DNA from 4 places in the Candidatus Rhodoblastus alkanivorans genome. Region 2 is predicted to be linked to each of the others. Evidence: predicted binding sites of a transcription regulator. Region 2 holds the regulator's gene; each other region holds the start of a gene.
The links. The regulator LexA, encoded in region 2, represses DNA repair genes until DNA is damaged. The targets are predictions, from matches to a motif close to TGTTCNNNNTGTGTTCNG.
Positions count from the first base shown of each region.

Region 1: K2U94_RS19130 (DNA recombination protein RmuC) is a predicted target of LexA. The motif match lies at 2,270-2,287, and genes of this name have one in related genera.
Region 3: parE (DNA topoisomerase IV subunit B) is a predicted target of LexA. The motif match lies at 2,685-2,702, and genes of this name have one in related genera.
Region 4: K2U94_RS04450 (ATP-dependent helicase) is a predicted target of LexA. The motif match lies at 898-915, and genes of this name have one in related genera.

Region 1 is NZ_JAIVFP010000001.1:4,097,240-4,104,655, forward strand. Features, by position in the region: gene truA (tRNA pseudouridine(38-40) synthase TruA) at 1-689, opposite strand, end outside; gene fmt (methionyl-tRNA formyltransferase) at 676-1,626, opposite strand; gene def (peptide deformylase) at 1,630-2,184, opposite strand; gene K2U94_RS19130 (DNA recombination protein RmuC) at 2,310-3,419, shown strand; gene K2U94_RS19135 (hypothetical protein) at 3,726-4,055, shown strand; gene K2U94_RS19140 (hypothetical protein) at 4,072-4,485, opposite strand; gene K2U94_RS19145 (efflux transporter outer membrane subunit) at 4,488-6,011, opposite strand; gene K2U94_RS19150 (efflux RND transporter periplasmic adaptor subunit) at 6,008-7,192, opposite strand; gene K2U94_RS19155 (efflux RND transporter permease subunit) at 7,182-7,416, opposite strand, start outside.
Region 2 is NZ_JAIVFP010000001.1:2,241,293-2,248,708, forward strand. Features, by position in the region: gene gltX (glutamate--tRNA ligase) at 1-970, opposite strand, end outside; gene K2U94_RS10545 (ComEC/Rec2 family competence protein) at 1,085-3,349, shown strand; gene cynS (cyanase) at 3,359-3,847, opposite strand; gene lexA (transcriptional repressor LexA) at 4,092-4,796, opposite strand; gene K2U94_RS10560 (helix-turn-helix domain-containing protein) at 5,160-5,612, opposite strand; gene K2U94_RS10565 (hypothetical protein) at 5,908-7,416, shown strand, end outside.
Region 3 is NZ_JAIVFP010000001.1:2,477,948-2,485,363, reverse strand. Features, by position in the region: gene K2U94_RS11540 (PAS domain-containing protein) at 1-2,216, shown strand, start outside; gene K2U94_RS11535 (response regulator) at 2,220-2,588, opposite strand; gene parE (DNA topoisomerase IV subunit B) at 2,784-4,850, shown strand; gene K2U94_RS11525 (cytochrome b) at 4,947-5,480, shown strand; gene K2U94_RS11520 (hypothetical protein) at 5,554-5,817, shown strand; gene K2U94_RS11515 (DEAD/DEAH box helicase) at 6,160-7,416, shown strand, end outside.
Region 4 is NZ_JAIVFP010000001.1:941,530-948,945, reverse strand. Features, by position in the region: gene K2U94_RS04455 (hypothetical protein) at 1-686, opposite strand, end outside; gene K2U94_RS04450 (ATP-dependent helicase) at 925-3,003, shown strand; gene K2U94_RS04445 (tetratricopeptide repeat protein) at 3,016-3,933, opposite strand; gene K2U94_RS04440 (thiamine phosphate synthase) at 3,930-4,565, opposite strand; gene fba (class II fructose-bisphosphate aldolase) at 4,739-5,806, opposite strand; gene K2U94_RS04430 (phosphoglycerate kinase) at 5,897-7,090, opposite strand; gene gap (type I glyceraldehyde-3-phosphate dehydrogenase) at 7,154-7,416, opposite strand, start outside.

The sequences.
Region 1 (7,416 bases), 1.9 Mb from region 2:
CCGCAGCGGGCGCGGTCGCAGGCGCCGAGCGCCGCTTTCAAATCCTCCGCGCGCCATTTGCCCGAGCCGACATGCTCCAGAGAGCCGACCATCGAGCGCACCTGGCGATGCAGAAAGGCGCGGGCGCTGGCGTGAATGTGGATTTCATCGCCCTTGCGGACCACGTCAAGCTTATCGAGGGTGCGCACCGGATTTTCGGCCTGGCAGTCGGAATCGCGAAAAGTCGAGAAATCATGGCGGCCGATGAGACATTGCGCCGCCTCATGCATGGCGGCGGCGTCGAGCGGGCGCTTGACGAGCCAGGCGCGCCCGGCGTCGAAAGTCAGCGGCGCGCGGCGATTGACGATGCGAAAGAGATAATGCCGCGCCTTGGCCGAAAAGCGCGCGTCGAAATCTTCGGCCGCGGCTTCGACCAGCAAAATCGCCACCTTTTCCGGCCGCATCTGCGCGTTCAACGCTTCGCGCAACTTGTCGGGACGCCATTCGCGCGCGAGATCGACATGGCCGACCTGCGCCGCGGCATGGACCCCGGCGTCCGTGCGCCCGGCGCCGCGCAAGCCCCCCCGCGCCGGTTCGAGCCGGGAGAGCGCGCTTTCGATGATTTCCTGGACCGAAAGCCCGTTGGCCTGCCGCTGCCAGCCGACATAACCGGTCCCATCATATTCGATGACGAGCTTATAGCGCGGCATGCTGCGCCTGGACAAGAACATCGCCGACGGTAAGCCGCGCCCCGCGGAAAAACTCCTCCCCGGAAACGACGCTCCGCCCCGCGCGCTGGATTTCCAGCAGCCGGATCGCGCCGTCGCCGCAGGCGACGCGCGGCGTTTCGTCAAGCACTTCGCCAGGCTTCCCCGCGCCCACGGCCGGCGCGGCGCGCATAATTTTCACCCGTTCCGGTCCCCTGCCGAAATCCGCCTCGAAAAAAGCGCCGGGGAAAGGCGACAGTCCGCGAATGAGATTGTGCAATTCCCCCGCCGACCGGTTGAAATCGACCCGCGCCTCGGCCTTGTCGATCTTGCGCGCGTAAAGCACACCTTCCTCGCTCTGGGGCTGGAATTGCAGCCCGCCGCGCTCCAAAGCCGCCAGCGCCCGGCCGATCAGATCGGCGCCGAGCGCGGAGAGCCGGTCATGGGCCTCTCCCGCGGTCATCTCAGGCGTGATCGTCAGTTTCTCGGCCATGGCGATGGGGCCGGTGTCGAGCCCCTCCTCCATCTGCATCACCTCGACCCCGGTCTCGCGATCGCCAGCCATGATCGCGCGCTGGATCGGCGCCGCGCCGCGCCAGCGCGGCAAAAGCGAAGCGTGAAGGTTGAGGCAGCCGAATTTCGGCGCCTCCAGCGCCGGCCGGGGCAGGATCAGCCCATAGGCGACAACCACCGCGACATCGACGTCGAAGGATCGGAATTCCTCGATCGTCTCGGGCTCGCGAAAATTCCTCGGTGTCAGGACCCTAAGGCCATATTTTTCCGCCGCCGCATGGACCGGCGACGGCGTCAGTTCCAGTCCGCGCCGCCCGGCGGGTTTCGGCGCGCGGGTATAGACCGCCGCGATCTCATGGCCGCGGCCAAAAATTTCGGCGAGCGGCGCCAGCGCGAAATCCGGCGTGCCCATGAAAATGACGCGCATGAATCAGCCCAGTTTCTCGCGGATTTCCGGCGCGCGCGGGGCAGCCGGCTCGGTGAGGCGGGCGGCTTTGGCGAATTTCTTGATCGCGCGCTCGCGCTTCAGCCGCGACAGATGGTCGATGAACAATTTGCCGTCGAGATGGTCGATTTCGTGCTGGAGACAGGTGGCGAGCAGACCTTCGGCCTCGATCTCACGGCGCTGGTTGTCGCGGTCAAGAAAGCGCACGCGCACCTTCGCCGGGCGGCTCACCTCCTCGTAATAATCCGGCACCGAGAGACATCCTTCCTCGTAGATCGAGGAATCGTCGGAACGTTCGAGGATTTCGGGGTCGGCGACGAATAGAGGCGCCGGTTCCTCGTCCTTCTTGGCGAGATCGATCACGATGACGCGCTTGGCGACGCCGATCTGGATCGCGGCAAGCCCAATGCCGGGCGCGTCATACATGGTCGCCAGCATGTCATCCATCAGGGCGCGCACGGAATCGTCCACCACGCCGACATTCTGGCTGACGGCGCGCAGGCGGGGGTCCGGAAGACACAGGATAGAACGGATAGCCATGACAGCGAACTCTAGCGGAATTTGCCTTCTGAGATAAGTGGGCTGGCGGGACGCGTCAAATGGGCTGTGCACATAAGCTGTAATATGTTCGATTTTTGTTCATTGATTCCTGCTTTGATCGCGCCATGACGGATCACCTTCTGTTCGATATTTTCAATTTCCCGGCAACGGCCTATGAACTCGTCGCCGCGGTCGCGCTGCTGGCCCTGTTCGCGCTCGGCCTTTTCGCGCGCGACAGGCGCGCGCGGGGCGACGCGCAGATGCAGGCGCTCGCGCGATCTCACGCCGAAATGGCCGGCCGCCTGCAGACGCTCGCCGAAATTCTCGGCGGCCGCCAGGCCGATTTCGCGCGCGCGGTCGCTGAAAAGCTCGATACTTCGGCCCATCGCGTCAATGAAAGGCTGGAGACTTCGACCCGGGCGACGCTGGTCAATTTGAGCGCGCTCAATGAACGCCTCGCCCTGATCGACGCCGCGCAAAATCGGCTCGCCGGGCTGACCGAGGAAGTGGTCGGCCTGAAGGAGATTCTCGGCAACAAACAGGCGCGTGGCGCCTTCGGCCAGGGACGGATGGAGGCGATCATCCGCGACGCCCTGCCGGCAAGCGCCTATGCGTTTCAACACACGCTCTCAACCGGCGCGCGGCCCGATTGCGCGCTGAAACTGCCCGGCGACGACAAGATTCTGGCGGTGGACGCCAAATTCCCGCTCGAAGCTTTCACCGCCCTGAAGGAGGCCGGCGACGAGGCGGCCAAAAAGGCGGCGCAGGCGCGGGTGCGCGGCGATCTCGCCAAACACATAAAGGACGTGTCCGAGCGCTATCTCCTGCCCGGCGAGACCCAGGACGTCGCGATCCTGTTTGTGCCCTCGGAATCGCTTTTCGCCGATTTGCACGAACATTTCGACGACGTGATTCAGAAGGCCCATCGCGCCCGGGTGCTGATCGTCTCGCCCTCGCTGCTGCTCATGGCGATCCAGGTCCTGCAGGCTCTGGTCCGCGACGCTCTGGTTCGCGACCAGGCCCATGTCATCCAGGCCGAAACGCGGCGCCTCGTCGAAGACGTCGCCCGCCTGCGCCAGCGCGCGCTGAAACTCGAAAGCCATTTCCGCCAGTCGCAGGACGACCTTTCCGCGATTCTCGTTTCATCGGAAAAGATCGCGCGCGCCGGCGAGCGCATCGACCGCGTCGATTTCTCCCGCGACGAGGGCCAGGGCTTTTTCGAAGCGGCGCAATGAAGCGCGTCATCGCGCACGAAACAAGCGGAACCGTCCCTCGATCCTGCCGTCTCGGCGGAAGAATCGGGCCGCATGTACGGCGATCCCGGCTCCATTGCGCCTGCGCCGATCCCGAAGCGCCAGGGCCGCTCCCAAACCTGCGCCATTAAAAAATATTTTAGTCGCCGCCGCCGTTGGTCCGCCTTGGTTCGCGCCCATTTTAAAAATGTTCAACGCTCCTTCCGCCCCGGTCTCAAAGGACCGTCGCCGCCAGAAGCCTAATACCTCGTCGGGTCCAGGGCCCGACCCGGCCAAGGAGATCGAAAGATGCAAAATTTGTCTTTTTTATCCAAAGCGTTGGCGCTCGCCGCTTTTGCCGCCTTCGCCGCCAGCCCCGCCGCCGCAACGGTGCGGACAGCCCAGGGTCAAACCTATTGGTCGGGCGATCCGGGGCAGGTGGATCCCGGCGCCTATTGGTCCGGGGGACAAGACCATTTCGATCCGCACCATTACCTTAGCTGGTATGGCGGCGACCCGCAGGATTACCAAATGACCGTCTATTCGACGCATCGGGGCGCCGCCCGCTGCGTCTGGCGCGAGCGCGTTATCAATACCTACTGGGATTTCCAGCACCCCTATGTCAGGGTCTGCGACTGAGCCGGGCCGGAAGGGCTCACGCCCCGTCGTTTTTCGCGGCGTGGCGGCCATCGGCGCAGCCGTCCGCGTGATGGGTCGCGCACCAGAAAGCGCGCGGCCCCGGTTCGGACACGGGCGTCGGCGCACGACGGACGCAAAGCCCCGCCTCTGCCCACCACGATCCCAGCTTGTCGCCGCGATCGACAGGCTGGAGGCCCAGCGCAGGCTGATGCCAATAGACGCAATCGTTGCAGGCGACAGGTTCATTATTGGCGTCCGCCGCCGCAAATTCCCCACACCCCTGCCCGCCATGCGTCGTCGGCCAATGGGAAATCCGGTCCGAAACGCTCGAAGGCTTGGGCGCGTGCCGCCGGCACCACCCTTCGCGCGGACGCGCCATCTTCCAGAAGCCGCACTGGTCGCAGCGGCCCTTGCCTGCCATATCCTCCACCGTCAATGCCCTCCCGCTTCGGCGGTGATCGCCGGCTTGCCCTGCGCGCTGGGATCCTGACCCCGCCATCCGAGCACCGCGATATTGGGAACTTGCGGCGGCTGGGGCGGCGGCGCCTGCCCCGACCACCCGCCGCCAAGCGCCAGCATCAGTTCGACATATTGCTCGAGCAGGCGCGTCTTCGCCGCAAGATCGGCGCGCTCGGCTTGGAGCGCAGCCGACTGAGAAGTCACGACATCCAGCGACGAGGCCGCGCCATCCTTGTATAGACTCATGGACATGTCCAGCGCCCTCTGCGCGGCTTTCGCGGCGGTCGAGAGCGACGCGCTTTCGATCCCCAGCCATTTGATGGAGGCGAGCGCGTTTTCGACCTCCTGATAGGCGGCGAGAACCGAGCCCTTGTAATCGGCGGCTGCGGCGGAAAAATCCGCGCGCGCCGCGTCCAGCGCCGCCTGGCGCTCGCCGCCGTCGAAGATCGGCGCCGAGAGCGCCGGCCCGTAGCTCCACAAGGAATTATGGAAATTCAGCAGATCGAGATTGGTCGACTGGGTGCCGCCGGACAGAAGAATGTAAAAGCGCGGCAGAAAATCGGCCTTGGCCGCGCCGATCCGCTCGCTCGTCGCATAAAGCAGCCGCTCCCTCGCCGCCACGTCGGGGCGGCGCAGCAGCAGGCTCGCCGGAGCGGCGCGGGGCGGCCGCGGCGTCGCCGGCTGGACGGCGGAGGGCGGGATTTTGAACAGGGATGCGTTCTGGCCGGCAATCGCCGCGAGGGCGTTTTCCAGCACGGCGCGCCCCTGGGCGATTTCGGCGGCCGCCGCTTTCGCATTGGCGAGTTGAACCTTGGCGCGCTCGACGTCGATCGGTGGCGCGATATTCTCGTTGAGGCGCTCCTGGGTGAGGTCGAGCGCGGATTGATAGACCTTGATCGTGCGCGCAAGCAAAGCGGCCTGGGCGTCGGCGCCCCGCAAGGCAATATAGGTTCTGGCCAAGGAGGCGTGGAGCGAGAGCCGGGCGGCGGCGAGCAGATCGTCATTGGCCTGGGCGCCGACCTTGGCCGCCGTCACAAGGTCATGAACCCGGCCCCACAGGTCGATCTCCCAGCTCAGTTGGCCGAACAATTGGTTGGCGCCAAAATAATTCGGCTGATCCAGCGAGCGAAGCGGCCGATGCTGCGACTGTTTGTTGTAGCTCAGCTCCGGCATACCGATGACGGTCGGAAAGAACGCCGAATTCGCAAGGTCGAGGAACGCCTTGGCGCGCTGGTATCTCGCGAGGGCCGCGGCATAGTCCGGATTGTCGAGTTCGATCAGTGCTTCGAGCCGGTCAAGCTCGTGGTTGCGAAAGGTCCGCCACCAATCTTCGGTCAGCGCAGCGCGCCGCCCCGGCGGCGCGCTGTCCTTGAATTTTTGCGGTGCGGCGAACTTCGGCCGCGCATAAGGAGGCGCGAGGTCGCAGCCGGCAAGCGCGAAGACGCCGGCGCAGATTCCGACTCGCAGCGCGAGGGAGGGGGAAAAACCCAACTTCATTCCTGGGCTTCCGCCGACTTCGGAGAGGAAATGTGGACGACGTCGCCATCGGCCAATGTTTCGGACGGATTGTTCACGATGCGGTCGTGGGGACCCAGGCCGGAGGCGATAATGATTTCTGCCCCCAAATCCTTGGCGATGACCACATCCTTGAACTTGATCCGGTTTTCTTTGTCCACCGTTGCGACGCGCGTGTTGTGCTCACCGGTCGAAAGGGCGCTCGAGGGAATGCGCAGCTGGTGGGGATTGATCGGCAATTCGAAATGAACGTCGGCATAGGAGCCGGGGAACAGGGCGCCATCGGGGTTAGGCGCGTCGACTTCGACGAGAAGACTGCCGTTGGCCGCGCCGATCGAATTGGAGGTCGTGGCGATCGTGCCGTGGAACTTGCGGCCCTTCGACTGCGGCGTGGTGAAAACCACCTTCATGCCCGGGGTGAGAACGGCGGAATAGACCTGCGGCGCCTGGACATAGAGACGCACGGCGTGAACGTCGGCAACCTTGAACAAAGGCTTGGCGTTGCCCCCCTGCGCCACATAGGAGCCGATGTCGATATTGCGGGCAGTGACGACGCCATCGAAGGGCGCAACGATCCGGGCGAACAATTTCTGGGACTTCAGCCGTTCGAGATTGGCCTTGGCCGCGCCGAGATCGGCCAGCTTGACCTGATAATCGCTGGCCTTTTCGTCCGCGGATTGTTTGGAAACCGCCGAAGACTTGCGCAGCGCCGCCCAGCGTTCGGACGTAACCTTGGCGAGCTCAAGGGCCGCCTCCTGGCGACTCACCTGCTCGTTCGCCCGGGCGAGCTGGTCGTCGAGTTCGGGTGTGTCCACCACGGCGAGCAGATCGCCCTTTTTGACGACGGCGCCGATGTCGGTCTGCCAGTTCTTGATATAGCCCGCGACTTGGGCGTAGATCGAGGCCTCGTACCAGGCCGAAATTTTGCCCGGAAGCGAAAGGGCCTCCGGCTTCGTGTTGTAAGTCGGCTCGATGACGCTCACGTTCGGTATCGCGCGCCCGCGCGTCCATTCCGCGAGCTGTTTCTCCGACTGCCAGCGTTGCGAGAACGAATAGGCCACGAAAGCGGCGAGAAGCACGGCGGCCGCCAGAATCAGCCAAGGGCCGACGCTTCGTCCGCGCACGGCAATGGTCTGCGCCTCGGAGGCTAGTTCATTTTTCATGGGACGCCTCGTTGGAAGGCCTCGACTTGCGCGAATGGGCCATGCCGAATACCACGGGAACGAAAATCAGGGTAGCTACGGTTGCGAAAATCAGGCCGCCGATCACGGCGCGGCCGAGCGGCGCGTTCTGCTCGGCGCTCAGCGCCATCGGCCCCATGCCGATGATCATCGCGAGCGCCGTCATCAGCACCGGCCGGAAACGTCCGACGCCGGCGTTCAGCGCC
Region 2 (7,416 bases):
CGTCCATAGCCCGCATGTAATGGCCGTTCATGTTTTCGAGCTTCGCATAGTCGAACCGCGCGGGCGAGCGATGCACCTGGGCGAGCGAAAAGGCCTCGGTCAGCTCGTCGGTCGAGAAAAACTCGCGGTCGCCCTGGCTCCAGCCGAGACGGGCCAGATAATTGCGCAGGGCTTCCGGCAGATAGCCCAAGGCGCGATAGGCGTCCACGCCGAGGGCGCCGTGGCGCTTGGACATTTTCGCGCCGTCTGGCCCGTGAATGAGGGGGATATGGGCGAAGGCGGGAATGTCCCAGCCCATCGCCTGATAGATGTGGGTCTGGCGCGCGGCGTTGGTCAGATGGTCGTCGCCGCGGATGATCTGGGTCACGCCCATGTCGTGGTCGTCCACCACCACCGCGAGCATATAGGTCGGCGTGCCGTCGGAGCGCAGCAGGATGAGGTCGTCGAGGTCCTTGTTGGGGAAGGTGACAATTCCCTGGACCTTGTCCTCGATGATCGTTTCGCCCTCGCGCGGCGCCTTGAGGCGGACCACCGGCTTGCGGCCTTGCGCGATCGCGTCGCTTTCGGCTTCGGTGCCGCCGAGGTCGCGCCAGCGCCCATCATAGCGCGGCGGGCGGCCCTCCTTGCGTGCGAGTTCGCGCATCTCGTCGAGCTCTTCCGGCGTCGCGTAGCATTTATAGGCCGCGCCCCTGGCGAGCATTTCCTCGGCGACCTCGCGATGGCGTCCCGCGCGCGCGAACTGGTAGATGGTCTCGCCATCCCAGTCGAGGCCGAGCCATTTCATCCCGTCGATGATCGCGGCGATCGCCGAATCTGTCGAGCGTTCGCGGTCGGTATCCTCGATTCGCAGCAGCATCCTGCCGCCGGTCTGGCGGGCGAGGAGCCAGTTGAAGAGAGCGGTGCGCGCGCCGCCGATGTGGAGATAGCCAGTGGGCGAGGGTGCGAAACGCGTGACGACGGAATGAGACATTGCGATGAAACCTGAGGCGGCGCGGGGAATGGCCGAGGGAGAGGCCAAGGGAGTGGTCTTGCCGCAGCGCGTTCGTGTAGCATGGGCTTCGTCGCCAGAAAAAGGGGCAATCGCATGGCGTCCGCTCCCAAGGGGCTGACGGACAGGGTTGGTAGCCTTGCGGCGCTGCGCCTCTCGCCCGGCGCCGCGCTCGCCGCCCTGCGCCTGTATTTTGCCGCCGCTTTGGAGCAGGAATGGGATCTGCGCCGGCCTTTCCTGTGGTTGCCGGCGGCGGCGGGCGCCGGCGCGATCTATTATCTCGTCGCGCCGACCGAGCCGGTTCTTTGGGTCGTCGGGGCGACGGCGGTTCTGTTTGCTGCGCTGGCTTTTCTTGCGCACGAGCAGCGTACGCTTTCGGCCGTGTTTGTCATCCTCGCGGCGCTGGCCGCGGGCGAGTTCTCCGGTGGCTGGCGCGCGGCGCGGGTGGATGCGCCAGTGCTGGATCGCATTTACATCGGTGAGCTTGCCGGCTTCGTCGAAGAGGTCGATTTCCGGCCCCAGGGCGCGCGTTTCCTGCTGCGCGTCACCGAGGCCGAGCGTCTCGCGCCGGAGCAGACGCCTTATCGCGTGCGCTTGACCATGCGCGGCGTTCCTGCTTTCGCCGCGGGAGATTTCCTGACCATCAAGGCGCGGCTGCTGCCGCCGGCGCGCGCGGCGCTGCCGGGCGGCTATGATTTTGCGCGCGACGCTTATTTTCAGCGCATCGGCGCCGTCGGCAATGTGCTGGGCAAGGCGGAGGCTCTTCCCGCGCCCCGGACGGCGGACTGGCGGCCGCGCCTCTATGCGGCGGTGGACCGCGCGCGCAACGCGCTGGCGTTGAGGGTCTATGATCGCATAGGCGGCGACAATGGCGCGATCGCCGCCGCGATGGTCACCGGCAAGCGCGACCTCCTTTCGGAAGCGGCGCGGGAAACCATCGCCAAGGCGGGGATTTTTCATATCATCACCATTTCCGGCGTCCAGATGACCCTGGTCGCGGGCATCTTCTTCGTCGGCTTTCGCGGTTTTCTGGCGCTCTTCCCCGCTCTCGCGCTGAACTATCCGATCAAGAAATGGTCGGCCGCGCTCGCCATGCTCGGGGCGCTGGCCTATGGCCTGTTCACCGGCTCGCGCGTCGGCTCGGAACGCGCTTTGTTCATGACCCTGATTCTGCTCGGCGCGGTCATCGCCGAACGGCCGGCGCTTTCCATGCGCAATCTCGCTTTCGCGGCGCTGGCGGTGATCGCTTGGGAGCCGGAGGCGCTGCTTGGCGCGAGTTTCCAGCTATCCTTCGCGGCCGTCGCCGCGCTGATTGCGGTTTACGAATCGCGCGGCGCGGCGAGCGGGAGGCCAAATCCCGCGCCCAAGGCGGTCGGGACCGAGGCCGAGCGCGAAGCGCGGGGGCTCGCCGACCATATGGGGGAAATCAGCCGCCTGCGCGTGTTCGGCGCACTGGCCGCCACCTTCTGCGCGACCTCCGCGACGGCCTCTTTCATGGCCTATGACTTTCATGAATTGAATCCCTATGTGCTCATCGGCAATCCGCTGACGCTCGCGATGATCGAGCTTTTCGCGGTGCCGGCGGCGTTGCTCGGCGCGTTGCTCGCGCCTTTCGGCGCGGACGGTTTGGTTTGGTCCTATCTCGGCGCGGGCGTCGGCATGATCATGACGATCGCGCGTTGGATCGGGTCGGCGCCGGGCGCGACTATCGCCCTGCCGGCTTTCGCGCCCTGGTCGATCGCCTGCCTGACGCTCGCGGTTCTCTCCGCCGTCTTGTGGCGGACGCGGCTGATGAAGCTTACGGCGCTGCCGCTGGTCGGCCTGGGCCTGTTGGGGGCGGCGAGCGGACAGCGCTTCGATCTCGCCGTGGCGCCGACCGGGGAATATGCGGCTTTGCGCGACGCCGGAGGGCGCCTCGCGCTTCTCGGCAAAAGGCGCGATTCCTTTGCCGCCGAACAATGGCTGCGCGCCGACGCCGACCTGCGCCCGGCGTCCGAAGCCGAAGCCGCCGGCCGTTGCGACACGCTCGGTTGCGTCGGCGTAATGCGCAATGGCGAAGCGGCGGCCCTGGTGCTCGACGGCGAAGCCTTCCATGAGGATTGCGCCCGGGCGCAGGTCGTCATTTCGCCGCTCTATGCGCCGAGCTATTGCACGCCAAAAATTCTGCTCGACCGCCGCAAGCTCCGGGAAACCGGGGCGGTGACACTGGCTTTCGGCCCGAAAGGCATGGAATGGCGCACAACCCGCGCGCCAGGCGAGGATCGCCCCTGGTCACGCGCGCCGCGCCGCCGGGCGCTTGCGCCATTGCGTCCCGCCGCCGCGCCGGAGTCGCCCGCGACGAAGGACGATTCGCGGGAATAGCGGGATTGATTATCCGTTCTTGGCGCCATTCGGCGGCACGCCGGGGCCGGCGCCGTAATATTTGTAGGGCAGGAATTTGCCGGACATGGAAATCTTGACCCGGTCGCCCTTGGGGTCGGGCTGGCGCTCGATCGCCATGTCGAAATCGATCGCCGACATGATGCCGTCGCCGAATTCCTCCTGGATCAGTTCCTTCATCGCCGGTCCATTGACCATGAGCAGTTCGTAAAAGCGATAGAGCAGGGGGTCGGTCGGCGGCATCGGCGAATTCTGGCCGCGCATCGGAACCTCGGTCAGCATCCGCTCTTCCGACTTGGTCAGGCCGAGAAAAGCGGCAGACTTGGCCGCGAGCGCCTCGGGAAGGCGCATCTGGCCGAGCAGCGCGCCGACGATCAGCACATCCGCCATTTCGCCGGTCGCTTCGACGATCTGCTGCCATGTCAGGCGTTTTTCGCGCTTGATGTCGAGAATGCGTTCGGTGAGTTGATCGCGGGTCATGCGCATACTCCTTTGCCAGGGACAAAACGCCTTCACAGAGGTTAAGCGTCAATTCCCCGGCCCGCCAGAGAACTGAGCTCAAAATTTGTCCATGGAATAACGCCAGAAATTCAGCGCAGCGACCCTTCCGGCTGTCACTGCGACCGTGAGCTAAAGGCGCGACGGGAAACAATTAACCATCTAACATATTGAAATAATGCATGAGTTTCTTCGTCGCTTTTCCCGTCGTCCGCGAAAACTCCGCTCAATATTTGCGCACGAGGCTCACCAGCTTGCCCTGGATGCGGACCCGGTCCGGCCCAAAGATCCGCGTTTCATAGGCCGGATTGGCGGCTTCCAGCGCGATCGAGGCGCCGCGCTTGCGCAAGCGCTTCAAGGTCGCCTCCTCGTCGTCGATCAAGGCGACCACGATTTCACCCGACTCGGCGGATTCCTGCTTCTTGATGACCACCGTGTCGCCGTCGAGAATGCCGGCCTCGATCATCGAATCGCCCCGGACTTCGAGCGCGTAATGTTCGCCGTTGGACAACAGGTCCGGGGGGAGGGCGATGCTGTGGGACCGTGTTTGCAGCGCCGATATCGGCGTGCCGGCCGCGATGCGGCCCATGACGGGGATGGCGACGTTCTGGCTCGAATCGGAGGGGTCGCCCGCGACGACTGGCCGGGTCTTGCCGAGATTGCCTTCGATGACGCTTGGCGCGAAACGTCCGCCGCGCGGCGCCGCCGGGGTTGACGACTCGGGCAGCCGCAAAACTTCCAGCGCCCGGGCGCGATTTGGCAGGCGCCGGATGAAGCCGCGCTCCTCCAGCGCCATGATGAGGCGATGAATGCCGGACTTCGAGCGCAGGTCGAGCGCGTCCTTCATTTCGTCGAAGGATGGAGGCACGCCGGTCTCTTTCAGGCGCTCATGAATATAACGAAGCAATTCGCTTTGTTTCCTGGTCAGCATGGCCGCGCCCTGTCTAATCTTGCCGCATCCGGCGTTGCTTTGGCGCTTCAGAATCACGCCAATACAAATCATGAACGGAAGATAGATGTTCGCGCTTGGTTCTGCAATCGAAAAGATGTGAGATGGTTGCTGCTGGAGCGCGTAAAATTAATTGCAAATCCCGGAATTCGGTAATTGCACGCCGGGACTCGAAAATCTCTTTAATAACAACCTTGTAGGTGTGTAGTGTTCGCCAAACCGGATTGGCGAACACTCGGCTGATTTTCCGTATGTGCGATGCTGTTGATTTTTCTATACATTTTCAAAAAGGATTGGCGAACATGCTACGCCAAATCCCACGATTGGCGAACATTTTGCCGAACATCAACCGGTCTTGGTTTCGCGGCGCCCAAACGAAAGGTGCGAGACGAAGGGACCGAACGCGCCTTCTGCCCGAAAGCGATCATATCGGGCCTCCAAATCGGCTGTCATTCGGGCCGCCAGTGTTAATGCCTTTTCGCGCTCGTGCTGAGGCGTCTCAGGCCCCAAAGATGGCATAAGGCCAAGCTCAATAAGCGATCCGCAAACAGCGTCATAAAGATCGGAATGGTGCGGTCGAAAGTCGCCATATATAAAATAGTCCGCGTCTATGCGCAACAAATGTGCCAGACGCAAGAAAAAATCGGCAGGAATACGGTTTTCACCATTTATGTAATTCTGAACAGTGCGATACGAAATCCCTAATTTCTCCGAAATTAGTTTCATTGAGACTCGCTTTTTCTTTATCACGGCGCGTAGCGCCTCCGCCAGTCTGGCATCGTCGTAGTCGCTTGCCATATACCGAAATGTGCGTTATTCTGAACAAAATGCACCGAAATAAGACATTAGGCGGCGCAATGCCCAAAATCGTTCGCACCCTCCCTCTCGTAATTACAATTGCCGGGTCAGACGATCTGTATCAGACCGTCCGCGCGGCATTAGTCGCGCGAAATTCCAGCCTCAATGCTTGGTGTAATGCAGCCGGCGTTAACAGGCAAACCGCGGAAAAGGCGTTGAAAGGAGCACGCCACAGCCGACGTGCGGACGAACTTCGTCAGCGTCTCCTTGCAGAACTGTTCCCCGAGAAAGTAGCGTGAGGGACTTCCTTCCCATCGCCGTCATCGCCGACGCAGCAGCCATATCGAGCCGGGCGATTGAACGCGCCATCATGCGGGCCAGCAAGAACCCGTCGGCGACTTGGAACGGCGCGCGCTTGGTTGTCCGGGAAGTCGCCGGGCGCGGCGGCCGCGGCGGGCGTCAATACGAAGTCAAAGTCGATAGCCTGCCCGCCTACATTCAAGAGCGTTTAAAGCGTGTTTCAACCGCGGTTGCAGCTCCAGCGCCCGGCGACATTACGCGAATAGAGCGCGACATTCGCTACGACCTGGTCATGCGGGTTGTTACCCATCCTAAGGGGTCGGAAGGGAGGGCGAAAGCGGCACGCGAAGAGGCGCAACGACGACTCCTTAACCCGCGCACCGGCCGGATGGAATATGTTTCCGTCGCCACGATCATGCGTTGGGTCAAACGCCATGAAGACCAAGCTGAAGCCGGTTTGGCGCGGCGAAAGCGTTCGGACGCAGGCCAAAAGCGTGTCATCCTAACCCAAAAATGGGACAGCTCCGTTCCTTTTGACGATGAAGTCAAGAAACGCATCGCCTCTGAATTGCGGCTTTACATCCGGGGAGAGCACAAGAACCTGGCTTCCTTCGGCCACATCCGCCTGATGGCTGAGCGGAAACTCATAGAGCTTAGCCGCGCCGCCGGCTTTCAAGCATCGGCCGACATTTGCGCGTTGCCCGACAATTTCATCAAGGCGGAACGGATCGCGCGCAAAGCCGGCGTCTTCCTCCGCGATCGCAAGGCGTTCCAAGACGATTTGCCGGGCATTCTTCGCGGCGTGAGCGGCTTGGCGCCGTGCGACGTGATCTACGGCGACGTGCATAGCGCCGACGTGCTCTTGCCCAAAATTGAGGGTTTCCAACGTCACGCGAAATTTATCGCATGGTTCGACGCGGGGACCCAAAGGGCGTGGCTCGATGTCGTCATCCTGGAGGAAGGCAAAGGCGTAACCAACGCCCACGTCATCGAGAGCTTTCTGCGCATGGCCACGGCCTGGGGGATGCCGGGAACGCTCTACCTCGACAACGGGTCCGAATATAATTGGGCCGAATTCGTCGACGACGCAATGAAGCTTCTCGGCCACAGGGTCGTTTTCGGCCGCGAAAGCAATGTCGTGAACGCCAAGCCGTATAACGCCCGCGCCAAGGAAATCGAGGGCTTTTTCGGCCGGTTTGAACGGCATTATCTGGCGCAAATCCCCGGCTGGGTCGGCGGCGACCGGATGAAGTCGAAAACCTCGAATGTCGGGAAGGCCCCGACACCATACGGCGGAGATTTCGGCCAATTCGTCAGGATGATCGAGGCACAACTCATAATTTATCATAATCGGCCCCAAAAGGGTCGGAAACTCAAGGGTCTGCCGCCTTTTGAGGCGTACAAAAAAGCGATTGCGGCCGGCTGGTCCAAAACGGAAATCGACCCATTAGCCTTCATCACGGCCTTTTCGACCGAAGAGCGACGCAGCGTCAGCGGGGGAAGA
Region 3 (7,416 bases), 240 kb from region 2:
ACGACAAATTCTGCGCCATTTCCCATTATTCGCGCGAGGAACTGCTTGGCCACGACCACCGGATCGTCAATTCGGGCGTTCATTCCAAGGATTTCTTCCGCCAGATGTGGAGCGTGATCGCAAGAGGCGACGTCTGGCGCGGCGAAATCTGCAACGCGGCCCGGGACGGCTCGCATTTCTGGGTGGACACGACGATCGTGCCCTTTCTCGACGAAAAGCGCCGCCCCATGCAATATGTGGCGATCAGCACCGATATTACCGAGCGTAAGCGCGCCGAAATCGCGCTGTTGGAGAGCGACGCGGCCTTGCGGCAAAGCCAGAGGCGCCTGCGCCACGCGGCTGACGCCGGCCGCCTGACCTATGCCGAATTCGAACTGACCGACGGCCGCATCCATGTCGCCGACAATTTCGCTCATGTCGTCGGCTATTGCCCAACGACTCCGCCGGAGGGCGGCCCGATCGAGGACGGCGTCAGCCGGCTGCTCGAGCATGTCCCTTCGGAGGATCGCCACCGGCTCAACCTGGCCATCCAGCAGTGCCTAGGCGGCGCCGCCAACGGCCGCATCGAATATAGGGTGATCGGCGACGACGGTCAGGAGCGCTGGATCGAAAGCGTCTGGAACGCCGAAAACGGCGAGAACGACAGGCCGGAGCGGGTCTTCGTCACCGATCTCGACATCACCCGGTTGCGCGCGGCCGAAAACGCCGTGCGCGAGAGCGAAAAAAACTTCCGCTCGCTCGCCAACGCCATTCCCCAGCTCGCCTGGATCGCCTCGCCCGAGGGCGAAATCACCTGGTTCAACGAACGCTGGTACGACTATACCGGCGCGCCGCTCGACCAGCCTGCCGACATGGGCTGGAAAACCTATATCGATCCCGAGAGCCTGCCCGCGATTTTCGAACGCTGGGCGGATTGCGTCGCGACCGGACAGCCGCTGGACATGACCATTCCCCTGCGCGGCGCCGACGGCGTGTTCCGGCCCTTCCTCACCCGCGTCATGCCGCATCGGGACGCCGAGGGCCGCGTGCTGCAATGGTTCGGCACCGGCACCGAAATCACCGAGCAGAAGGAGATGGAGGAAGCCCTGCGCGCGGCGACCAACGAAGCCGAGCGCGCCAACAAGGCCAAGTCCAAGTTTCTCGCCTCCGCCAGCCACGATCTGCGCCAGCCGGTGCAATCGCTCGTGCTGCTCCTCGCCCTGATCGAACGCCAGGTCGCGACCATTCCCAAGGCGGTGGAGACGGCGCGGATGATGAAACAGGCGCTTGGCGGGCTCAATGGCCTGCTGACGGCGATTCTCGACATCTCGCGCCTCGACGCCGGCGTGGTGGAGCCCGCCATCGATTCGGTCGATCTCACCGCTTTGCTGGACCGCCTGTCGTCCGAATATGAAACCAAGGCCGCGGACAAGGGCCTGGAGCTGCGCGTGGTCAAGCGCTCGCTCTATGCCCTCGCCGATCCGTCCCTGCTCGAGCGCGCCCTGCGCAACCTGATCGAAAACGCCATCCGCTACACCCCGAGCGGCGGCGTGCTGATCGGCCTGCGGCGCCGCGGCACGAAGGTGCGGATCGACGTGGTGGACACCGGCGTCGGCGTGCCGGAGGAAAAACAGAAGGAAATTTTCGAGGAATTCATCCAGCTCAACAATCCGGGCCGCGATCTCGGCAAGGGCCTCGGCCTGGGCCTGGCCATCGTCGCCCGCCTCGCCAATCTGCTCGAAGCCCAGATCGAGGTCAGCTCCCGGGTCGGGCGCGGCTCACGCTTCTCGCTCGCCCTGCCCGCCGCCGAGGCGGCCCAGGCGACCGAAGCGCAGTCGGCGCATCTTGCCGACCCGCGCGGTCGCATCCTCATCATCGAGGACAATCTGATCCTGCGCCGCGGCCTGGAAAGCATTGCGCGCAAATGGGGCTGCAAGACCCTCTCGGCGGCGAGCGGCGAGGAGGCGCTCGATCTGGCCTTGGCGCGGCGCTGGCGCTTCGACGCCGTGGTCAGTGATTACAGGCTCGGCGCGGGCCTGAGCGGCGTCGACGCGGCCAAGGAGATCGCGCGCCGATCGGGACGGGACTACCCGACCCTGATCCTCACCGGCGACACCGCGACCGAACATATTGCGGAGATCGCGGCGAGCGGCTTCGAACTGCTTCACAAACCGGTGAGCGCCGAACAATTGCGCCGCAAGCTCTCGCGCCTGCTGGCGCGCGCGGCGGCGCATTAATCATCATTTGCGACCGCGCACGGCGACAAGGCGGTCGATTATGCGTTGCAAATCGTCGAACTGGAACGGCTTGGTCAGAATCGGCGCCTCGCGGTAGGCCGGCGCGAGGCCGCCGAGCCCATGGCCGGTGACGAAGGCGAAAGGGACGCCATAGAGCGCCAAGGCGTCGGCGACGGGATAGGAATTGCCCCGATCGAGGGCGACATCGAGCAAGGCGGCGTCGAGCGCATCGCGTTCCTTTTCGACCAGATCCAGCGCCGCCTTGACCGTCCGCGCCGGGCCGACGACCTCGCAGCCGCTTTCGCTCAGCCAATCAGCGACGAGAAGGCCGAGCATCGGATCGTCGTCCACGAGCAGCAAACGCACCGCCATCGTACCTCCCATGCGGGATCGCACATTGAAATCGTTAGCAGGCTTTCTCCATCGCGGCCATGCTTTGGCTTCCAATTTCGGTGAAATAAGAAAAATTGTTTTCGTTCTGTTCCCTTCCGGGGTACTTTCATGGTAGTCACACGGGCGACCGCAGCGGACGGCGATTCGTCCATTCCGACAATCTTCAGCAGGTTCATGGCCAAACACGATCTTTTTGGCGCGCCCGAATCGGCGCCGGACAGCAAATCGACGCCGGGCGGGAAAGCCGCCACGACCAAAAAGCCTCAGATTGGCGTGTCCCTGGGATCGACGCCGGGGGAAGCGGGCTATACGGCGGCGTCGATCGAAGTTCTCGAAGGTCTGGAGCCGGTGCGCCGCCGCCCGGGGATGTATATCGGCGGCACGGATGAAACCGCGCTCCATCATCTCTTCGCCGAAGTGCTCGACAATTCCATGGACGAGGCGGTCGCCGGTCACGCCACCCGGATCGAGGTGGCGATGGACGAGGACGGCTACCTGTCGGTTTCCGACAACGGGCGCGGGATTCCGATTGACCCGCATCCCAAATTCCCAGCCAAATCTGCGCTGGAGGTCATCATGACGACGCTCCACGCCGGCGGCAAATTCGATTCCGGCGCCTATCAGACGTCTGGCGGCCTGCATGGCGTCGGCGTGTCGGTGGTCAATGCCTTGGCCGAAAGGCTCGAAGTCGAAGTGGCGCGCGGCCAGACGCTTTACCGTCAGGTTTTTTCGCGCGGGCTGCCGATCACTGGGCTCGAAACGATCGGCCGCGCGCCGAACCGGCGCGGCACCAAGGTCCGGTTCAAGGCCGATCCGCAAATCTTCCGCGATAAGACGACCTTCTCTCCGGCGCGCATTTTCAAAATGGCCCGCGCCAAGGCCTATCTGTTCGGCGGCGTCGAAATCCGATGGAAATGCGCGGAATCCCTGCTTGATGCCGGTGGCAAGACGCCAGCCGAGGCCGTGTTCCATTTTCCCGGCGGGCTCAAGGACTATCTCGCCGCCGACATCGAGGGCAAGACGCTCGTCGCCGAGCAGTTCTTCACCGGCCGTGTGGAAAAGCCGGAGCGCCACGGCTCGCTCGAATGGGCGGTCGCCTGGCTCGCCCACGAAGACGGCGCCGTCCATTCCTATTGCAACACCATTCCGACTCCGGACGGGGGAACCCATGAATCCGGCCTGCGTCTGGCGCTGCTGCGCGGGCTCAAGGACCATGCCGAGCGCATCGGCCAGGGCAAGCGCGCTTCGGCGGTCACAGCCGAGGACCTGATGGCCGGCTGCGCCGCGATGATTTCGGTCTTCATCCGCGAGCCTGAATTCCAGGGGCAGAACAAGAGCCGGCTGATGAGCGTCGAGGCGTCGCGCATCGTCGAAAGCGTGATGCGCGACGCCTTCGATCATTGGCTTGCGGGGTCGCCCGCCCAGGCCAAGGCTCTGGTTGAATGGGCCATAGAGCGCGCCGAGGAGCGCCTGCGCCGCCGCGCCGAAAAGGATGTCGCCCGCAAGAGCGCGACGCGCAAGCTACGCCTGCCCGGAAAGCTCGCGGATTGCACGTATAATTCGGCGCAAGGTTCTGAATTATTTATCGTTGAGGGCGATTCGGCGGGTGGCTCCGCGAAGCAGGCGCGCGACCGCGCCAATCAGGCGGTGCTGCCCCTGCGCGGAAAGATCCTCAATGTCGCCAGTTCGTCGCGCGAGAAAATGGCCGCGAACCAGCAGCTCGGCGATCTGATTCAGGCGCTCGGCGTCGGCACGGGCTCGCATTATCGCGCCGAAGACCTGCGCTACGACAAAGTCGTCATCATGACCGACGCCGACGTGGACGGCGCCCATATCGCATCGCTGCTCATCACCTTCTTCTACCGGCAGATGCCCAAGCTGATCGACCAGGGCCATCTTTATCTCGCCGTGCCGCCGCTCTACAAACTCAGCCAGGGCGCGAAGGTCGCCTATGCGCGCGACGATTTTCATCGCGACGAGCTGCTGGGCAAGGAATTTTCCGGGCGCGGCAAGGTCGAGATCAGTCGATTCAAGGGCTTGGGAGAAATGATGCCGGCCCAGCTCAAGGAAACCACCATGGCGCCCAGCTCGCGCACCCTGCTCCGCGTGGGAATCGTCGAGGAGGATCGCGAGGAGACGGCGGATTCGGTCGAGCGCCTGATGGGAACCAGGCCGGAGGCGCGTTTCGCCTTCCTGCAGGAGCGCGCCGCCTTCGCCGCCGCCGAACTGTTCGATCTCTGACGGAAAGCCGACGGAATCGACGCCTTACGGTCGCAATGCTTTGCCAAACTGAGGCGCCTTTGGGTTCATGCGACGCATTTGAAACTGGAGCCAATCATGTCAAATATTGCGGAAAAGAAGAAATTCGTGGCGCCCGTTATCCTGCTGCACTGGCTCATGGCGCTGATGATTTTCGCTCTTTACGCCGTCGGGCTGAGCGTCGATTCGTTCGACAAGCCATTGCGCCCGTCGATCGTCAACGCCCATGTCATCGTCGGTCTGCTTCTTCTCGTGCTGCTGGTTTTCCGGGTCGTCGCCCGTGTGAGCAACGAAACCCCCGCCTATCCCGCCAGCATGGGGCCGATGTTTCGCCGCGCCGCGGCGGCCGGCCACGGGGTTCTCTACTTGCTGATGCTCGCCACGCCGATCGCCGGCATCGCCACCTTCCTGCCCCGCGGCCGTCCGCTCAGCCTCGGCCTGTTCGAGATTCCCTCGCCCTTCGAGGCCAATCGCGATCTCGCTCATCAGTTCGGCGAAATCCACGAGTTGCTCGCGCATCTGCTGATCGCGACCGTCGTCGCCCATGCGCTCGTCGCGCTCTACCATCAATTCGTGCTTCGCGACGGAATATTGGAGCGGATGAGGCCTTGAATCGCGCGAATATGCTAACCGCCCATTTACCTTGATGATCCATAAGGAAGCCGGGTCAGGTCGGGAGCATCGCATGTCGATCAAGAGATATCTCGGAGAAAGCAATCGTGGGTCGGCCGTCGATAGGCTCGCGCTGTTTTGCGCCGTCGTCTCGGTCGTCAGCGTGCTGGGCGCCCATGGGCTGGACAAGCTGGCGCAGAATGGCGACCTGCCGGTGATCGCCTTCTCCCATTCCGGCGCCCGCCCCGACATCGATTATTCGGCGACAGCCTCGATCCCCAACCGCGCCGCGCGGACCCAGCTCAACCCCTGCGGTCAGACTTTCGAAAATCGCTGACCGTCGGCTGCGCGAGCTTGACGCGGAAAAGCGGAATCCGCTCATCGGAAAAGATCACGCTCAAACACACGGATCGCCAGAAATTCGTTGACTTTAACGCCACTTCGCCTAATGGTCCGGGTGGCGCTTTGGATTCGCGCGCGCCCGCCGTGACAGTTGCAGGTCCGCCAGGCAATGGCGCCATGCTTCCGACGTGGAAAACATGGCTCCGCTTGGGATGGCCCCGCTTCAGATAAACGGCGTCATGATCTGAACGGCGGCGTTGGACCGCCATTCGCTCCGGCGCATTGCCCGGCGCCTATGCCAGACGCGATCCGCCTGAACCCAATTTTGGAACCTTTAATGCAATTTTCTGAACTCGGCCTCAGCGAAAAGGTGCTGCACGCCGTAGAAGACGCCGGTTACAAGACGCCCACGCCCATCCAGGCGCAGGCCATCCCCCATGTGCTCGCCGGCCGCGACGTTCTCGGCATCGCCCAGACCGGCACCGGCAAGACCGCGGCCTTCACCCTTCCCATGCTCTGCCGCCTCGAGCAGGGCCGCGCCCGCGCCCGTATGCCGCGGACCCTCATCCTGGAGCCGACCCGCGAACTTGCCGCCCAGGTCGAGGAGAGCTTCAACAAATATGGCGCGCAGCACAAACTGAACGTGGCCTTGCTGATTGGCGGCGTGGCCTTCGGCGACCAGGAGACCAAGATCATGCGCGGCGCGGACGTGCTGATCGTGACGCCCGGCCGCCTGCTCGACTTTTTCGAACGCGGCAAGCTGCTGCTGAACGGCATCGAAATCCTGGTCATCGACGAAGCCGACCGCATGCTCGACATGGGCTTCATTCCGGATATCGAAAAAATCTGCAAACTGGTGCCCTTCACCCGGCAGACTCTGTTCTTCTCCGCGACCATGCCCCCGGAAATCACCCGGCTGACCGAGCAATTTCTCCACAATCCGGCGCGGGTTGAGGTCGCCCGGGCCGCTACGACCGCGTCGACCATCATCCAGGCCCTGGTCGCCTCGCATGGCGGCGGCGACAAGCGCGAGACCCTGCGGCGCCTGCTGCGCTCCGCCGAGGGCCTGAAGAATGCGATCGTGTTCTGCAACCGCAAGCGCGACGTCGCGATCGTTTACAAGAGCCTGGAAAAGCATGGTTTCCCCGTCGGCGCGCTGCATGGCGACATGGACCAGCAGGCGCGGATGGCCTCGCTCGACGCGTTCAAGAACGGCGCCGTGGACATTCTGGTCTGTTCCGATGTCGCCGCCCGCGGCCTCGACATTCCCGACGTCAGCCACGTCTTCAATTTCGACGTGCCGACCCATTCCGAAGATTACGTCCATCGCATCGGCCGCACCGGCCGGGCCGGCCGCGCCGGCCACGCCTTCACGATCGTGACGGAGCATGACCGGAAATATGTCGCCCAGATCGAGGATCTGATCAAAGAGCAGATAGACTGGGCGGGCCCGCGCCTCGACGAACTGGCGCCGGCCGAATATGTCGAGCGCGACCGCGGCCGCGCGGCCCACGCCGGCGAGCGGTCACGACGCAACACGCGCGGCCGCGCCGAGAGGGACACTGCGGGGCGGCCCGCGCGCGAGCGCAAGCCG
Region 4 (7,416 bases), 1.3 Mb from region 2:
GCCAGCTTTTCCTCCCGCGCGACGACGGCGCCCGGCCGGCGCAGGCCGATCAACCGCCCGGCGCGCGGCGCGACGATGGGCGTCGCCCCGACATGGCCGAGAAGATCGCCTTTGCCGATCCTCGCCCCGATGTCGCGCGCGGCGCGGAAGCGTCCGTCGTGCGGCGCGAGGGACAGGCCCGCGGAATGGAAGCCGATCTCCGCCCGGGAGGCGTCGGCGGGCGCGCTTCCCTTGCGGATCACGGCGCCCGGATCGAGCCCTTCGGTCGCTATGACAAGATCGCAATCCTCTCCCGCGACCGGTCCCGATCCGAGACCCATGCGCAGGGGCGCGTTGAATTTCCCATCCTGCGCGCCGCCGCTTTCGCCTGCCGCATCCAAGACAATGTCCCAGGGCCAGCGCTCGACCGTGCTGGCGACCCGATGGGTCAGGACGGGGATGAAATTCTGCTGGCGCATTCCCGCCAGGAATTCGTCGGCGCGTCCGGTTACGCGCGCCTCGACGCCGTCGAGAACGGCGTCGCCATCCGACCACGCGTCAGCGAAGGACATTTTCCGGCGCAGGACCTTCGGGTCGCCGGACTGATGCATGGCCACCGCATTGCCGGCGAGGAACAGCAGCCGCGCCGCCGCGGAAGCCAGGGGTCCCAGCCCCAGAACCAGAATGGAGATTTGCTCGCTTATCATGGTGATCGCCGCCTCCGCAACCGTTCGCGACCCGATCGAACCGCGAGCGACTTACAATCGCATGGTTTCGCGGCGCTTTCGCGATCAATTCCGCGTGCCCTTTCGCACGCCGCTCAGGCGCCCATGCATGATAAGCAAAAAACCTGCCGCGATTGACGCCCCCCGGGCTCAATCCGCCACCGGCGCGAGCCGGACGCTTCCTGCGCCTTTGCGTTCGTAATATGTTCAGGCAAGCGCGATGCGATTCGCGGGATCGGAGAAGAAAGTGAGCGCCGCCGCTTTTCTCGGCAAACTCAACGAAGCGCAGCGCCAGGCCGCCGAAGGCGCGGCGGACAGGCCATTGCTGATCATCGCCGGCGCGGGCTCCGGCAAGACCAATACGCTCGCCCATCGCGTCGCCTTTCTGATCGCCTCGGGCGCCGATCCGCGCCGCATTCTGCTGATGACTTTTTCACGCCGCGCGGCGACCGAAATGTGCGGTCGCGTCCGCCGCATCTGCGCCGAGGCGCTGGGCGGCAAGGCCGGAGCCTTGACCGACGCCCTCCACTGGGCCGGCACCTTCCATTCCATCGGCGCCCGGCTATTGCGCGAATATGCGCCGCTGATCGGCCTCGACCCGGATTTCACCATCCACGACCGTGAGGACAGCGCCGACCTCATCAATCTCGCGCGCCACGACCTCGGCTTGTCCAAAACCGAGAAGCGCTTCCCGACCAAGGCGACCTGCCTCGCCATCTATTCCCGCGCCGTCAATGCGCAAGCGCCGCTCGACGAGGTGTTGGCGAGGCATTTCCCCTGGTGCGCGGGCTGGAGCGATGAACTGCGCGCGCTGTTCGCGTCTTATGTGGAGGCCAAACAGGCGCAAAACGTGCTCGATTACGACGATCTGCTGCTTTATTGGGCGCAGATGGCCGCGGAACCGACGCTCGGAAGCGAATTGGGCGCGCGTTTCGACCATGTGCTGGTCGACGAATATCAGGACACCAACCGCCTCCAGGCCGCGATATTGCTCGGCCTCAAGCCCGACGGGCGCGGCCTGACGGTCGTCGGCGACGACGCCCAGTCGATCTATTCCTTCCGCGCGGCGGAAGTGCGCAACATTCTCGATTTTCCTTCGAAATTCTCGCCGCCGGCCGAAATCGTCACCCTGGAGCGCAATTACCGCTCGACCCGGTCGATTCTCGCCGCCGCCAATGGCGTGATCGCTTACGCCAAAGAGCGCTTCACCAAGAACCTATGGACCGACCGCCTCTCGGCCGAGCTTCCCGCCCAGGTCGTGGTCGCTGACGAAGCAAGCCAGGCGTCTTATATCGTCGAACAGGTGCTGGAGGCGCGCGAGGCCGGCGAAAAGCTCAAAAGCCAGGCGGTTCTGTTCCGCGCCGCCCACCACAGCGGCCCGCTCGAAGTCGAATTGACCCGGCGCAACATTCCTTTCGTCAAATTTGGCGGCCTGAAATTTCTCGATAGCGCCCATGTCAAGGATTTGCTGGCTCTTTTGCGCTTTGCCCAGAATCCGCGCGACCGGGTCGCCGGTTTCCGCCTGCTCCAGCTTCTTCCGGGCGTCGGCCCCTCGACCGCCCGGCGCGCGCTCGACGAAATCGGCGGGGAAAGCGAGCCGCTCGCGGCGCTGGCCGCTTTGCCGGCGCCGGCCAAATCGGGCGATCACTGGCCGGATTTCGTCGCCGCGATGACGGATATCGGCCGGCGCCAATCCGGCTGGCCAGCGGAAATCGCCCGCGCCCGCGCCTGGTATGAGCCGCATCTCGAACGTCTGCACGAGGATTTCGCCACCCGCCAGATCGACCTCGTCCAGCTCGAACAGATCGCCGCGACCTATCCCTCGCGCGAGCGTTTCCTGACCGAATTGACGCTCGACCCGCCCCAGGCGACCAGCGGCGAGGCCGGCCCTCCGCTGGTCGACGAGGACTTTCTGATCCTTTCGACCATCCATTCCGCCAAGGGGCAGGAATGGAAATCGGTATTCTTGCTCAATGTGGTCGACGGCTGCATCCCCTCCGACCTCGCGACCGGAACCAGCGCCGAAATCGAGGAAGAGCGCCGCCTGCTTTATGTCGCGATGACCCGCGCCCGCGACCGTCTCCATCTGATGATCCCGCAGCGCTTCTTCACCCATGGCCAGCATGCGCGCGGCGACCGCCACGTCTATGCCGCGCGCAGCCGTTTTCTGCCCGACGAACTCACGCCTTTGTTCAAAAAAGTCGCCTGGCCCCGGATCGCCGCGGAGGGCGCTGCTTCCGGCCCCCGGCCCCAGCTTCGCGTCGATCTCGGCGCGCGCATGCGCGGCATGTGGCGCTGAACGCGGCAGGGATCATTTGCCCAGATAGGACCTGATCTCCTGCTCCACTTTCTTGCGCTCGTCCGGCGTCAGCTTGTTGGTCTGGGCGTCGAGCCAGGAATCGCGCAAGCCCGCCGCGGCGGAAAGAATCGCCCATTTCGCGCCCTCGATGCGATTCTGTTTCAGGCCGCGACCGGCGAAATACATGCGCGCGACACGGTTTTGCGCGATGGCGTTGTTGCGGTTGGCGGCGCGCAACAGCCAATTCGCTCCGCTCGCCTCGTCGGCCGGAACGCCGTCGCCATTGAAAAGAGCGATGCCATATTCGACTTCCGCCGCGAGGAAACCTTCTTCCGCCCCGCGCTTGAGCCATTCCGTCGCCCGGGTCCGATCCTTCTCGACGCCCTTGCCCTCGCGATAAAGCAAAGCGAGCGCGTAAGCGGCGTCGGGAAAGCCGAGTTCGGCCGAGTGGCGGAAGTCCGCCGCGGCTTTCGGGAAATCGGAGGCGACGCCATTGCCTTCGAGCGCCATGACCCCGAGATTGAACCAGGCGCCGGCGTGATCCTGCGCGGCGGCCTTTTCGAGCCAGAAGGCCGCCTTGGCCACGTCCTTGGTCTCGCCCTTGCCGGTAAAATAAGCATTGCCGAGCGAATATTCGGCGTTCCTGTCGCCCTGTTCGGCGCTAAGCTTGTACCAATTCATGGCCTCGGCGACATTTTGCGGCGCCCCGACGCCCTGTTCGAACAATTCAGCGATGAGGGTCATCGCCGCCCCGTCATGGGGATCAGCCTGAACGCGCTTCATCGCCTCCTCGAAGGCGGTGCGGTAATAGCCGCGCTGATAGGCGCCATAGGCGAGATCGGGCTCACCCGGCGCGAGGCGCGCGTAAGACGGGCCGGCGACGAGAACGGCGGCGACGGCCAGCGCCAGGCGGACGAGCCGGCGCCTCACGCCTTGGCCTCCACGCGGTCGAGCGCCGCCTGGGCCTCAGCGACGGCGGCGGCAATCCCGCGCGGATCGGCAAAGAATTTCGGCCCCAGCGCGACGAATTCCGCTCCCGAGCGCGCCAAAGTCTCGACATCCGCCGTCTCATGGGCGACCGCGACGCAGGGAACGTTGAAAAGTTCAGCCCACCAGGACGCGCGCTCGGCGGTCGCGGCGGCGCTGTCGGCGCCGGGATCGAGCGCGCCGAACATCAGATAATCGGCGTCGCTCTCGCCCGCCAGCATCGCCTCGTCGCGGCTGGCCAGCGCGCCGATTCCGACGATGCGTTCGGGCTTGAGGCTTTCGAGGGCCGCAGCGAAATTGTCGCCAAATCCCTCGACATGGACGCCGTCGGCGCCCGCGCGCGCCGCGAGGGCGGCGTCGTCAGGCACCAGCAAAGCCGCGCCGGCGCCCTGGACCATCGGCGCGAGCGCCTTGACGATTTTCTTGCGCGCGCCCTCGTCGAGAATCGCGAAGCGCAGCAGCACGCAGGCGACGTCGCCCGCGCCCAAAGCGGCCTCCACGGCCGGGGCGACGGCGTCGGCCTCGGCGGCCGGCGGCGTGATGAGATAGAGGCGCGGTTTGATGAAATCGTTCATGAACTCGGCAATACAGCACGACGCCTGGACATCGGCGCCTCCGCTCCCCGCATAGGGCGCCCACCTTTCGACGGACCATGCGGGGAGAGGGAATGAGAGGCGTGTCGAATTTTGACGGCAAAAATGGGGCCACGGACGCCGCAGCCCCATCGAAACCGGAAATCCGGCGCCGATCAGGCGGCCTTGGGCTCCAGTTCGCCCGAGGCATAGCGCTTGGCCATTTCGGCAAGCGTGTAAACTTTCTTGATCTTCGAGGCCTGGCCGGCCGTGCCGAATTCTTCGAGGCGCTGGCGGCAGATCCGGGTCATGGCCTCGGTCGCCGGCTTGAGATATTTGCGCGGATCGAATTCGGCCGGCTGCTCGGCGAACACCTTGCGGATCGCGCCGGTGATCGCCATGCGGTTGTCGGTGTCGATATTGATCTTGCGCACGCCATGCTTGATGCCGCGCTGGATTTCCTCGACCGGCACGCCCCAGGTCTGCGGCATCTTGCCGCCATAGGCGTTGATGATGTCCTGCAATTCCTGCGGCACCGAGGACGAGCCGTGCATGACCATATGCAGGCCCGGCATTTTCTGATGGATTTCCTCAATGACATTCATCGCCAGAATGGCGCCGTCGGGCTTGCGCGAGAACTTATATGCTCCATGCGAGGTGCCCATGGCGATGGCGAGGGCGTCCACCCTGGTTTCCTTGACGAATTTCACCGCGTCGTCGGGATTGGTGACGAGCTGGTCGTGCGACAGACTGCCCTCGAAACCGTGGCCGTCTTCCTTCTCGCCCATGCCGGTTTCGAGCGAGCCGAGCACGCCGAACTCGCCCTCGACCGATATGCCGCCAAGATGGGCCATGTCGGCGACATATTTGGTGACATTGACGTTATAGTCCCAGTCGCCGGGCGTCTTGGCGTCCTCTTTCAGCGAGCCGTCCATCATCACCGAGGTGAAGCCCGCCTGCATGGCGGAGAAACAGGTCGCCGGGCTGTTGCCATGGTCCTGATGCACACAGACCGGGATCTGCGGATAGATTTCGACCAAAGCGTCCATCATGTGCTTGAGCATGACGTCATTGGCGTATTGGCGGGCGCCGCGCGAGGCCTGGATGATGACCGGCGCATCGAGCGCCGAAGCCGCGGCCATGATGGCCAGAGCCTGCTCCATATTATTGATATTGAAGGCCGGCACGCCATAATCATGTTCGGCGGCGTGGTCGAGCAACTGGCGAAGCGTGATGCGGGCCATGTTTCCGTCCTTGTGAAAATTTCCGTCCTTGTGAAAAAAGACTTGCGCCCGCGCTTCCGGCGGGCCGGAAGCGCGGGACATCGCTCGATGTCAGGCGCGAAGAGCCTCGACGCCCGGCAGAACCTTGCCTTCCATCCATTCGAGGAAGGCGCCGCCCGCAGTCGATACATAAGTGAATTTTTCGGCGACGCCAGCATGATTGAGCGCCGCCACCGTATCGCCGCCGCCGGCGACCGACAACAGCTTGCCTTCGCCCGTCAGGCGCGCGGCGAAACGGGCGACGGCATTGGTCGCGGCGTCGAAGGGCTCCAGTTCGAAGGCGCCGAAGGGGCCGTTCCACACCAGGGTCTTGCAGGCGGTGAGGACGCTCTCGACTTCCGAGACCGATTTCGGCCCGGCGTCGAGAATCATATCGGCGTCGCCGACATGATCGACGCTGATCACATGGGACGGCGCATGGGCCTTGAACTCCTGCGCCACGACGGCGTCGACCGGCAGCACGATCTGGCATTTGTTTTCGGCCGCCGTCTTCAGAATTTCGCGCGCGGTGTCGAGCAGGTCGTGCTCGCACAGCGACTTGCCGACCTTCTTGCCCTGGGCGGCGAGAAAGGTGTTGGCCATGCCGCCGCCGATGATCAGGAAATCGACCTTTTTCGTAAGGTTGCCGAGCAGCTCCAGCTTGGTCGAGACCTTGGCGCCGCCGACCACCGCCGCCACCGGGCGGGCCGGATTTTCGAGCGCCTTGGACAGGGCTTCGATTTCCGCCTGCATCGTCCGGCCGGCATAGGCCGGCAACTTTTTCGCCACGCCTTCGGTCGAGGCGTGGGCGCGATGGGCGGCGGAAAAGGCGTCGTTGACATAGACGTCGCCGAGTTCGGCGAGCGCGTCCACGATCGCCGGATCGTTCTTCTCCTCGCCCTTGTGGAACCGGGTGTTTTCGAGCAGCAGAATGTCGCCGTCAGCCATCTTGACGATGGCGGCCGCGGCCGGGGCGCCGATGCAGTCATTGGCGAAGGCGACCGGCTTGCCGAGGCGCTCGGCCAGGGCGGCGGCGACGGGCTTCAGCGAATTGGCTTCGTCGGGACCGTTCTTGGGGCGCCCGAAATGGGCAAGCAGGATGACCTTGCCGCCCTTGCCGGAAATTTCGTTCAAGGTCGGCAGGATGCGGTCGATGCGGGTGGCGTCGCTCACCTTGCCGTTTTCCATCGGCACGTTGAGATCGACGCGGACAAGCACGCGCTTGCCCTTGAGTTCGGCGGAATCGAGGGTGCGGAAGGCGGACATGGCGGCCTCTGGCGAAAAAGACGAAAAAAAGGCGCGCTTCTCGTGAAGCGCGCCCGGGTTCGTTCAGATCAGTTTGGCCATCGCGACGGCCGTGTCGGCCATGCGATTCGAGAAGCCCCATTCATTGTCGTACCAGGACAGGACGGAGACGAAGGTTCCGTCCATGACCTTGGTCTGATCCATGTGGAAGATCGACGAATGCGGGTCGTGGTTGAAGTCCACCGAGACGTTCTTGTCGGTGGTGTAGCCCAGGATGCCCTTGAGCGGGCCTTCGGCCGCCGCCTTGATCGCTGCGTTGACCTCGTCCCTGGAGGTCGCGCGCTTGG